One region of the Pseudocitrobacter faecalis genome, then DNA from elsewhere that is predicted to be linked to it. Evidence: predicted binding sites of a transcription regulator. Region 1 holds the regulator's gene; the other holds the start of a gene.

Evidence for each region. The regulator LexA, encoded in region 1, represses DNA repair genes until DNA is damaged. The targets are predictions, from matches to a motif close to TNCTGTATGTACATACAGNA.
Region 2: a site for LexA is predicted at 2,230-2,249, ahead of metR (HTH-type transcriptional regulator MetR). Genes of this name have one in related genera too.

What each region holds. Positions count from the first base shown of each region.
Region 1 is NZ_CBDDNJ010000002.1:4,149,179-4,153,714, forward strand. It holds gene zur (zinc uptake transcriptional repressor Zur) at 1-136, shown strand, start outside; gene ACOXYR_RS20120 (CsbD family protein) at 216-425, opposite strand; gene dinF (MATE family efflux transporter DinF) at 563-1,891, opposite strand; gene lexA (transcriptional repressor LexA) at 1,960-2,568, opposite strand; gene ACOXYR_RS20135 (diacylglycerol kinase) at 2,678-3,046, opposite strand; gene plsB (glycerol-3-phosphate 1-O-acyltransferase PlsB) at 3,177-4,536, shown strand, end outside.
Region 2 is NZ_CBDDNJ010000002.1:4,256,493-4,261,028, reverse strand. It holds gene yigL (sugar/pyridoxal phosphate phosphatase YigL) at 1-371, shown strand, start outside; gene bioP (biotin transporter) at 458-1,357, shown strand; gene metR (HTH-type transcriptional regulator MetR) at 1,245-2,198, opposite strand; gene metE (5-methyltetrahydropteroyltriglutamate--homocysteine S-methyltransferase) at 2,316-4,536, shown strand, end outside.

The sequences.
Region 1 (4,536 bases):
AATGGGCTTTGCGCTACGCCATAATGTGATTGAAGCGCACGGTCTGTGCGCAGAATGTGTGGAAGTAGAGGCATGCAGTTCACAAGAACATTGCCACCACGACCACACGATTCAGATCAAGAAAAAGGCACGGTAATACGAGGGTTGGCACGTCCTTGTACCAGCGGGCAGGATACGCTTATTGAGGGGAGTTAAGCGTTACGCCGTCAGCGAGACTACCAACGGTAGTCGTTATGGGTTTCCCAATCGCTCACTTCTTTCTCTGCCTGGTCTTTGGCATATCCATAACGTTCCTGGATTTTACCGACCAGCTGATCGCGTCGGCCTTCGATAACGGTCATGTCATCGTCGGTCAGTTTGCCCCATTTCTCTTTCGCTTTACCTTTGAACTGTTTCCAGTTACCGCTGAGTTCGTCTTTGTTCATCATCAGCTCCTTATCATTCGATCATGGATGAGATATCACTTCGTCCTTCGGCGTTCATTTCTGCTGAACGTGATAATAAGTGTAGAAGAGGATATCGCTGACGATTCACTATTCAGAATCTTTAACCATCCTCGCCGTTATGTCTGCGAAGAGAACCAGGTGCCTTTTTGCCAGTGGCGACGCCAGATAACCGCCAGCGACAGGCCACGCAGTGCAAGGAACACCGCCAGCGCCAGCCATAAACCGTGATTGCCTAATACCGGCACCGTCAGCAGCGTTAGGGCGAACCCGGCGGCGGCAACGGCCATACTGTTACGCATTTCCGCGCCGCGTGTTGCGCCGATAAACATGCCGTCCAGCAGGTAGCACCAGACACCAATTACCGGCAATATGGCCTGCCAGAGCACATAGCGATCGGCGAGCTGCTGCAACGACGGCAGCGACGTCAGCATCGCCACGATATGACTGCCCGCCAGCGCGTACACCAGCGCAAAAACCAGTGCAACAATCCCCGCCTGGCGGCAGGCCGCGTGCCAGACCTGTTGCAACTGACTGTCATCACGCGCGCCGTAAGCCTGCCCGGAGTGCGCTTCCACCGCATAGGCAAAGCCATCCAGCGCGTAGGCGGTGAAGGTGAGCATGGTCATTAGCACCGCATTGACCGCCACCACATCGCTGCCCAGCCGCGCACCGAATACGGTCAATGCGCCAAAACAGAGCTGAAGTAATAGCGAGCGCAGCATAATGTCGCGATTGAGCGCCAGCAGGCTGCGCATATTTCCGCGCCAGGCCGTCTTCAGCATGTCAGAGGTAATCCCGCGCAGCACCAGCACCTTACGCGCCATCAGCAGGCCAATGATCATCGTGGCATATTCGGCAATCACCGTCGCCAGCGCCGCCCCCTGCACGTTCATATGCAGGCCCATCACCAGCCACAGGTCGAGGACAATGTTCAGGACGTTGCCGACGATCAGCAAAATCACCGGCGCACGCGCGTACTGAACGCCGAGCAGCCACCCCAGCAGCACCAGGTTCGCCAGCGAGGCGGGCGCGCTTAACCAGCGAATTTCAAGGAAGCGCCGCGCCTGCTCGAGCACTGCATCGCTCCCGCCAACAATGGTGAGCGCCAGATTGATAAGCGGCCCTTTAAACACCACGATGAGCAGACCAGCGCCTAACGCCAGCAACAGCGGTTGCACCAGCGCACGGGCAAGCCGGAGGGGATCTTTCGCGCCGAAGGCCTGCGCGGTTAAGCCCGTGGTGCTCATGCGTAAAAAGAGCAGCAGCATAAACAGGAAGCTGGTCGCCGTTGCGCCAATCGCCACGCCGCCGAGATAGACCGCGCTATCCAGATGACCAATCACCGCCGTATCCACAAGACCCAGCAGGGGAACCGTGATATTGGAGAAAATCATGGGAAGGGCGAGACGCCATAATGCCTTGTCGGCAGCCGTGAAGAGCGACATGCTTACGAACCTGAACAGAAAAGAGAACGAACAACGGCGCATGGTGCGCCGTTGTTATCGGGAGAGGATTACAGCCATTCGCCGTTGCGGATCACGCCAACGGCCAGCCCTTCAATGGAGAAGTTCTGACGGCGAAGATCGACGACAATCGGGGAAAACTCGCTGTTTTCCGGCAGCAGTTCGACGACGTTGCCCTGTTTTTTCAGGCGTTTTACGGTCACTTCTTCGTCGATACGCGCAACAACCACCTGACCGTTACGCACGTCCTGGGTTTTATGCACCGCGAGCAGATCGCCGTCCATAATACCGATGTCTTTCATCGACATGCCGCTAACACGCAGCAGGAAGTCAGCATTGGGTTTAAACAGCGAAGGATCGACCTGATAGTGACCTTCAATGTGCTGCTGCGCCAGCAACGGCTCACCGGCGGCAACGCGGCCAATCAGCGGCAGGCCGGTTTCTTCTTCCACCAGCAGGCGAATACCGCGCGATGCGCCCGAAACAATTTCTATGACGCCTTTACGCGCCAGTGCTTTCAGATGCTCTTCCGCCGCATTCGGGGAACGGAACCCCAGGCGCTGAGCAATTTCCGCACGTGTCGGCGGCATGCCCGTTTGGCCGATATGATCTCGGATGAGATCAAACACCTCTTGCTGCCTGGTCGTTAACGCTTTCATTCCGCCCCCTGGGTGTATATACAGTTATGCTGTGAGTATATACAGTTAACGGCTATTTTGGAACCGCAAAACGCACAAAATACAGGAGTTTTCGCAGATTATGCGAGGCTCAGTGGAAATGCGACCACAGCAGTACGGCCCAGGTCATCACCGCGACGAAAATCGCCAGCAATACCGCCGCAGAGCCCATGTCTTTTGCCCGCCCGGAGAGTTCGTGATACTCCGAACCAATGCGGTCGACCACCGCTTCCAGCGCACTATTGAGAATTTCCACTATCATCACCAGAAGGACGGAGCTTATCAGCAAGACGCGGGTAATGGCGTCAACGTCCAGCCAACACGCGATGATAATGGCCACAACCGAGGCGACCCCTTCCTGGCGGAACGCAGCTTCGTTTATCCACGCTGCGCGAAAACCTTTCCAGGAATAACCAGCCGCTTTGATAATTCGGGTGAGTCCAGTGGTATTATTGGCCATTAAATAGAACCTTTTAGCGTTATACGCATCAATGACAGTAGCTGTTATCGGCGGTAGAACAGAAATCCTGCTGACTTTCTGATATTCTTGCCGCGCATTTGCATGATTAACCAGAGGCTTTACATCGTTTATGTCCGGTTGGCCACGAATTTACTACAAATTACTGAATTTACCATTAAGCATACTGGTAAAAAGCAAGTCTATTCCGGCAGAGCCTGCCCAGGAATTGGGGCTCGATACCTCGCGCCCGATCATGTACGTCCTGCCTTATAACTCGAAGGCCGACTTACTGACCTTGCGCGCCCAGTGCCTGGCGCACGATCTCCCCGACCCGCTTGAGCCGCTGGAGATCGACGGCACCCTATTGCCCCGCTATGTGTTCATCCATGGCGGCCCGCGCGTGTTCACCTATTACACGCCGAAAGAAGAGTCTATCAAGCTGTTCCACGACTATCTCGATCTGCATCGCAGCAATCCGAATCTGGACGTGCAGATGGTGCCGGTATCGGTGATGTTTGGTCGTCGTCCGGGGCGTGAAAAAGGCGAGGTGAACCCGCCGCTGCGCATGCTAAACGGCATCCAGAAATTCTTCGCCGTCTCCTGGCTGGGCCGTGACAGCTTTGTGCGCTTCTCGCCGTCCGTCTCGTTGCGCCGTATGGCCGATGAACACGGTACCGATAAAATTATCGCGCAAAAACTGGCGCGCGTGGCGCGTATGCACTTCGCTCGCCAGCGTCTGGCGGCGGTAGGCCCGCGACTGCCGGCACGTCAGGATCTCTTCAATAAGCTGCTCGCTTCGCGCGCGATTGCCAAAGCGGTTGAAGACGAAGCACGCAGCAAAAAAATCTCCCATGAGAAAGCGCAGCAGAACGCCATCGCGCTGATGGAAGAGATTGCCGCCAACTTCTCCTACGAGATGATTCGCCTGACTGACCGCATTCTGGGCTTCACCTGGAACCGGCTTTATCAGGGGATTAACGTGCACAACGCCGAGCGCGTTCGCCAGCTGGCGCACGACGGCCACGAGATTGTGTATGTGCCGTGTCACCGTAGCCATATGGACTACCTGCTGCTCTCCTATGTGTTGTATCACCAGGGGCTGGTGCCGCCGCATATTGCCGCCGGTATCAACCTGAATTTCTGGCCAGCCGGCCCGATTTTCCGTCGTCTGGGCGCATTCTTTATTCGCCGTACCTTTAAGGGCAACAAACTCTACTCCACCGTGTTCCGCGAGTATCTCGGCGAGCTGTTCAGCCGGGGTTATTCTGTTGAATACTTTGTGGAAGGCGGGCGTTCCCGTACCGGTCGTTTGCTCGATCCGAAAACCGGTACACTGTCGATGACCATTCAGGCGATGCTGCGCGGCGGCACACGTCCTATCACGCTGGTGCCGATTTACATCGGTTACGAGCACGTGATGGAAGTCGGTACGTATGCAAAAGAACTGCGTGGCGCGACCAAAGAGAAAGAGAGTCTTCCGCAGATGCTCA
Region 2 (4,536 bases), 110 kb from region 1:
TCAGCAAAGTCTTCTTTACCAGCAATAACCATGAAGTCTTGTTGCCACTTGAGCAGGCGATTAACGCGCGCTGGGGCGATCGCGTGAACGTCAGTTTCTCCACGCTGACTTGTCTGGAAGTCATGGCGGGTGGAGTTTCCAAAGGTCACGCGCTGGAAGCCGTTGCGAAGAAACTGGGCTATAGCCTGCAAGACTGTATCGCCTTTGGCGACGGCATGAACGATGCCGAAATGCTGTCGATGGCGGGCAAAGGCTGCATCATGGCCGGCGCGCATCAGCGCCTGAAAGATTTGCATCCGGAACTGGAAGTGATTGGATCGAACGCGGATGACGCGGTGCCGCACTACCTGCGTAAGCTCTATCTTGATTAAAAAAATGACGACTGAGTATTTATTGCTCAGTCGTCAACCATTCTCTTCGCTACAATGCGTGTTCATCTTCCTGAGAGACATTCATTGTGGCGCTACTCATTATTACCACTCTTCTGTGGGCCTTCTCTTTTAGCTTTTACGGCGAGTATCTGGCCGGGCACGTCGACAGCTATTTTGCCGTGCTGGTGCGCGTTGGCCTGGCAGCACTCGTCTTTCTGCCGTTTCTGCGTACCCGTGGCAACAGCCTGAAAACGGTCGGCCTGTATATGCTGGTGGGTGCGATGCAGCTTGGCGTGATGTATATGCTAAGTTTCCGCGCGTATCTCTACCTGACGGTGTCCGAACTGTTGCTATTCACCGTGCTGACGCCGCTCTATATCACCCTGATTTATGACCTGATGAGCAAGCGTCGCCTGCGCTGGGGCTATGCGTTTAGCGCCTTGCTGGCAGTGATTGGCGCGGGGATTATCCGCTACGATCAGGTAACCTCGCACTTCTGGACGGGCTTGTTGCTGGTGCAGCTCTCCAATATCACCTTCGCGATGGGTATGGTGGGCTACAAACGTCTGATGGAAACCCGCCCGATGCCGCAGCATAACGCTTTTGCGTGGTTCTATCTTGGCGCGTTTTTGGTGGCGATTGTGGCGTGGTCGCTGTTGGGCAACGCTCAGAAGATGCCTGAAACCACGCTGCAATGGGGCATTCTGGTCTTTCTTGGCGTGGTGGCTTCCGGGATTGGCTACTTTATGTGGAACTACGGTGCCACGCAGGTGGATGCCGGAACGCTGGGTATTATGAACAATATGCATGTGCCGGCGGGGCTGCTGGTTAACCTGGCTATCTGGCATCAACAGCCGCACTGGCCGACATTCATTACAGGCGCGCTGGTGATCCTGGCGTCGCTGTGGGTGCATCGAAAGTGGGTCGCTCCGCGCTCTTCACGAACGGAAGATGATCGCACGCGTGGTTCCGCGCTGAACGAATAAACGCCTCCGTCACCGGCTGACGCTGCTCGCCATCGCGCACGGCGGCGTACAGTCGGCTCCACAAACCTTCACCCAGGGGTTTGGTGACCATCAGACCCTGGCGCTCAAAACTCTCCACCACCCAATGCGGCAGCGCGGCAATCCCCATGCGAGCGGCAACCATCTGAATCAACAATAACGTGTTATCGACGCTTTTCAGTGACGGGCTGATGCCCGCCGGTTGCAGGAAGTGACGCCAGATATCCAGGCGTGAGCGCTGCACCGGATAAATCAGCAGCGTTTCGCTGGCGAGATCGTCCGGCGTAATGCGCGTTTTTGCCGCCAGTGGATGGTCAGGCGCGATCACCAGACGCACCTCGTAATCAAACATCGGCGAATAGTGCAGCCCGCTGCGCGGCAGAATATCGGACGTCATGACCAGATCCAGCTCGCCCTGCTGCAGCGAAGGCTGCGGGTCAAATGTGACGCCGGATTTAAAATCCATCTCAACCTGCGGCCAGTTTTTATGGAAGTTTTCCAGTGCAGGCGTCAGCCATTGAATGCAGCTATGACACTCAATGGCAATGCGCAGGCGTGTCTGCTGTGGCTCGTTACAGGCCTGAAGTGCCTGGCTGATTTGCGGCAGCACCTGGTTTGCCAACTGGAGCAGGATCTCGCCCTGCGGCGTAAAGCGCAGCGGCTGGCTCTTACGTACAAATAGCCGAAAGCCAAGGCGCTGTTCCAGATCGCTGAACTGGTGGGAAAGGGCGGATTGAGTCTGATGCAGCGTGGCCGCCGCAGCGGCGAGCGACCCGCAGTTCCGCAACGCTTGTAGCGTCTTCAGATGTTTAACTTCGATCATGAAAGTCCTTCACTTCGGCATGAACAATTTGCGCTTGAGGAATATACAGTAACCGCCAATTATGGATGTGTAAACATCTGGACGGCTAAATCATGAAAATTCCATAAGGGGCATACCATGACCATTCTTAATCACATCCTCGGTTTCCCTCGCGTTGGCCTGCGTCGCGAGCTGAAAAAAGCGCAAGAAAGCTACTGGGCGGGGAAGTCGACTCAGGAAGAACTGCTGTCGGTTGGGCGTGAACTGCGCGCGCGTCACTGGGATCAGCAAAAACAGGCTGGTATCGACCTGCTGCCGGTGGGCGATTTCGCCTGGTACGACCATGTTCTGACGACCAGCCTGATGCTGGGTAACGTTCCGGCTCGTCATCAGAACAGCGATGGATCGGTGGATATCGATACCTTATTCCGCATTGGTCGCGGCCGCGCACCGACCGGTGAACCGGCGGCGGCAGCGGAAATGACCAAATGGTTTAACACCAACTACCATTACCTGGTGCCAGAGTTCGCCAAAGGCCAGCAGTTCAAGCTGACCTGGACACAACTGCTGGAAGAAGTGGACGAAGCGCTGGCGCTGGGCCATAACGTGAAGCCCGTGCTGCTGGGCCCGGTAACCTATCTATGGTTGGGTAAAGTCAAAGGTGAGCAGTTCGATCGTCTGAGTTTGCTGAACGACCTTCTGCCTGTTTATCAACAGGTGCTCAGTGAGCTGGCAAAACGCGGCATCGAGTGGGTGCAGATTGATGAGCCGGCACTGGTGCTGGAACTCCCGCAGGCGTGGCTAGAGGCTTATCAACCTGCTTTTGATGCCCTTCAGGGGGCGGTAAAATTGCTGCTGACCACCTATTTTGAAGGCGTCACGCCTAATCTGAATACCATTACTACTCTGCCGATCCAGGGCCTGCATGTTGACCTGGTTCATGGCAAAGATGATGTTGTCGAACTGCATAAGCGCTTGCCTGCCGACTGGCTGCTTTCCGCCGGGTTGATTAACGGACGTAACGTCTGGCGCGCCGATCTTACGGAAAAATATGCACAAATTTGCGAGATTGTCGGTAAACGTGAACTCTGGGTTGCCTCTTCCTGCTCGCTGCTGCATAGCCCTATCGATCTGAGCGTGGAAACGCGTCTGGATGCGGAGGTGAAAAGCTGGTTTGCTTTCGCTCTGCAAAAATGTGAAGAGCTGGCGCTGCTGCGCGATGCGCTTAATAGCGGTGATACGTCTGCGCTGGCAGCGTGGAGTGCCCCGATCCAGGCTCGTCGTCACTCGACCCGCGTGCATAATGCGGCGGTGGAACAACGCCTGGCGGCGATTACCGCGCAGGATAGCCAGCGTGCAAATGCGTATGATGTGCGGGCGCAAGCCCAGCGTGCGCGTTTTAATCTCCCGGCCTGGCCGACCACCACGATTGGTTCCTTCCCGCAAACCACGGAAATTCGCACTCTGCGCCTGGATTTCAAAAAGGGGAATCTCGACGCTAACCACTACCGCACGGGGATTGCAGAACAGATTAAACAGGCCATTGTTGAGCAGGAACGTTTAGGGCTTGATGTGCTGGTTCACGGTGAAGCCGAGCGTAACGACATGGTGGAATACTTCGGCGAACACCTGGACGGCTTTGTGTTTACGCAAAACGGCTGGGTACAGAGCTACGGTTCCCGCTGCGTGAAACCGCCAATTGTCATTGGTGACGTTAGTCGCCCGGAAGCCATTACCGTTGAATGGGCGAAGTATGCGCAGTCACTGACCGACAAACCGGTAAAAGGGATGCTGACGGGGCCGGTGACGATTCTCTGCTGGTCCTTCCCGCGTGAAGACGTGAGTCGTGAAACTATCGCCAAACAGATTGCGCTGGCGCTGCGTGATGAAGTCGCGGATCTGGAAGCGGCAGGTATCGGTATCATTCAGATCGACGAACCCGCGCTGCGCGAAGGTTTACCACTACGCCGTAGTGACTGGGACGCATACCTCCAGTGGGGCGTGGAAGCTTTCCGTATCAACGCGGCTGTGGCGAAAGATGACACGCAAATCCACACTCACATGTGTTACTGCGAGTTCAACGACATCATGGATTCAATTGCCGCGCTGGACGCCGACGTCATTACCATCGAAACCTCGCGCTCTGATATGGAACTGCTGGAGTCGTTTGAAGAGTTTGATTACCCAAACGAAATCGGGCCGGGGGTGTATGACATTCACTCGCCTAACGTGCCGAGCGTGGCGTGGATTGAAGCGCTGCTGAAGAAAGCCGAACAGCGCATTCCGGCGGAACGCTTGTGGGTGAATCCGGACTGTGGCCTGAAAACCCGCGGCTGGCCAGAGACCCGTGCGGCGCTGG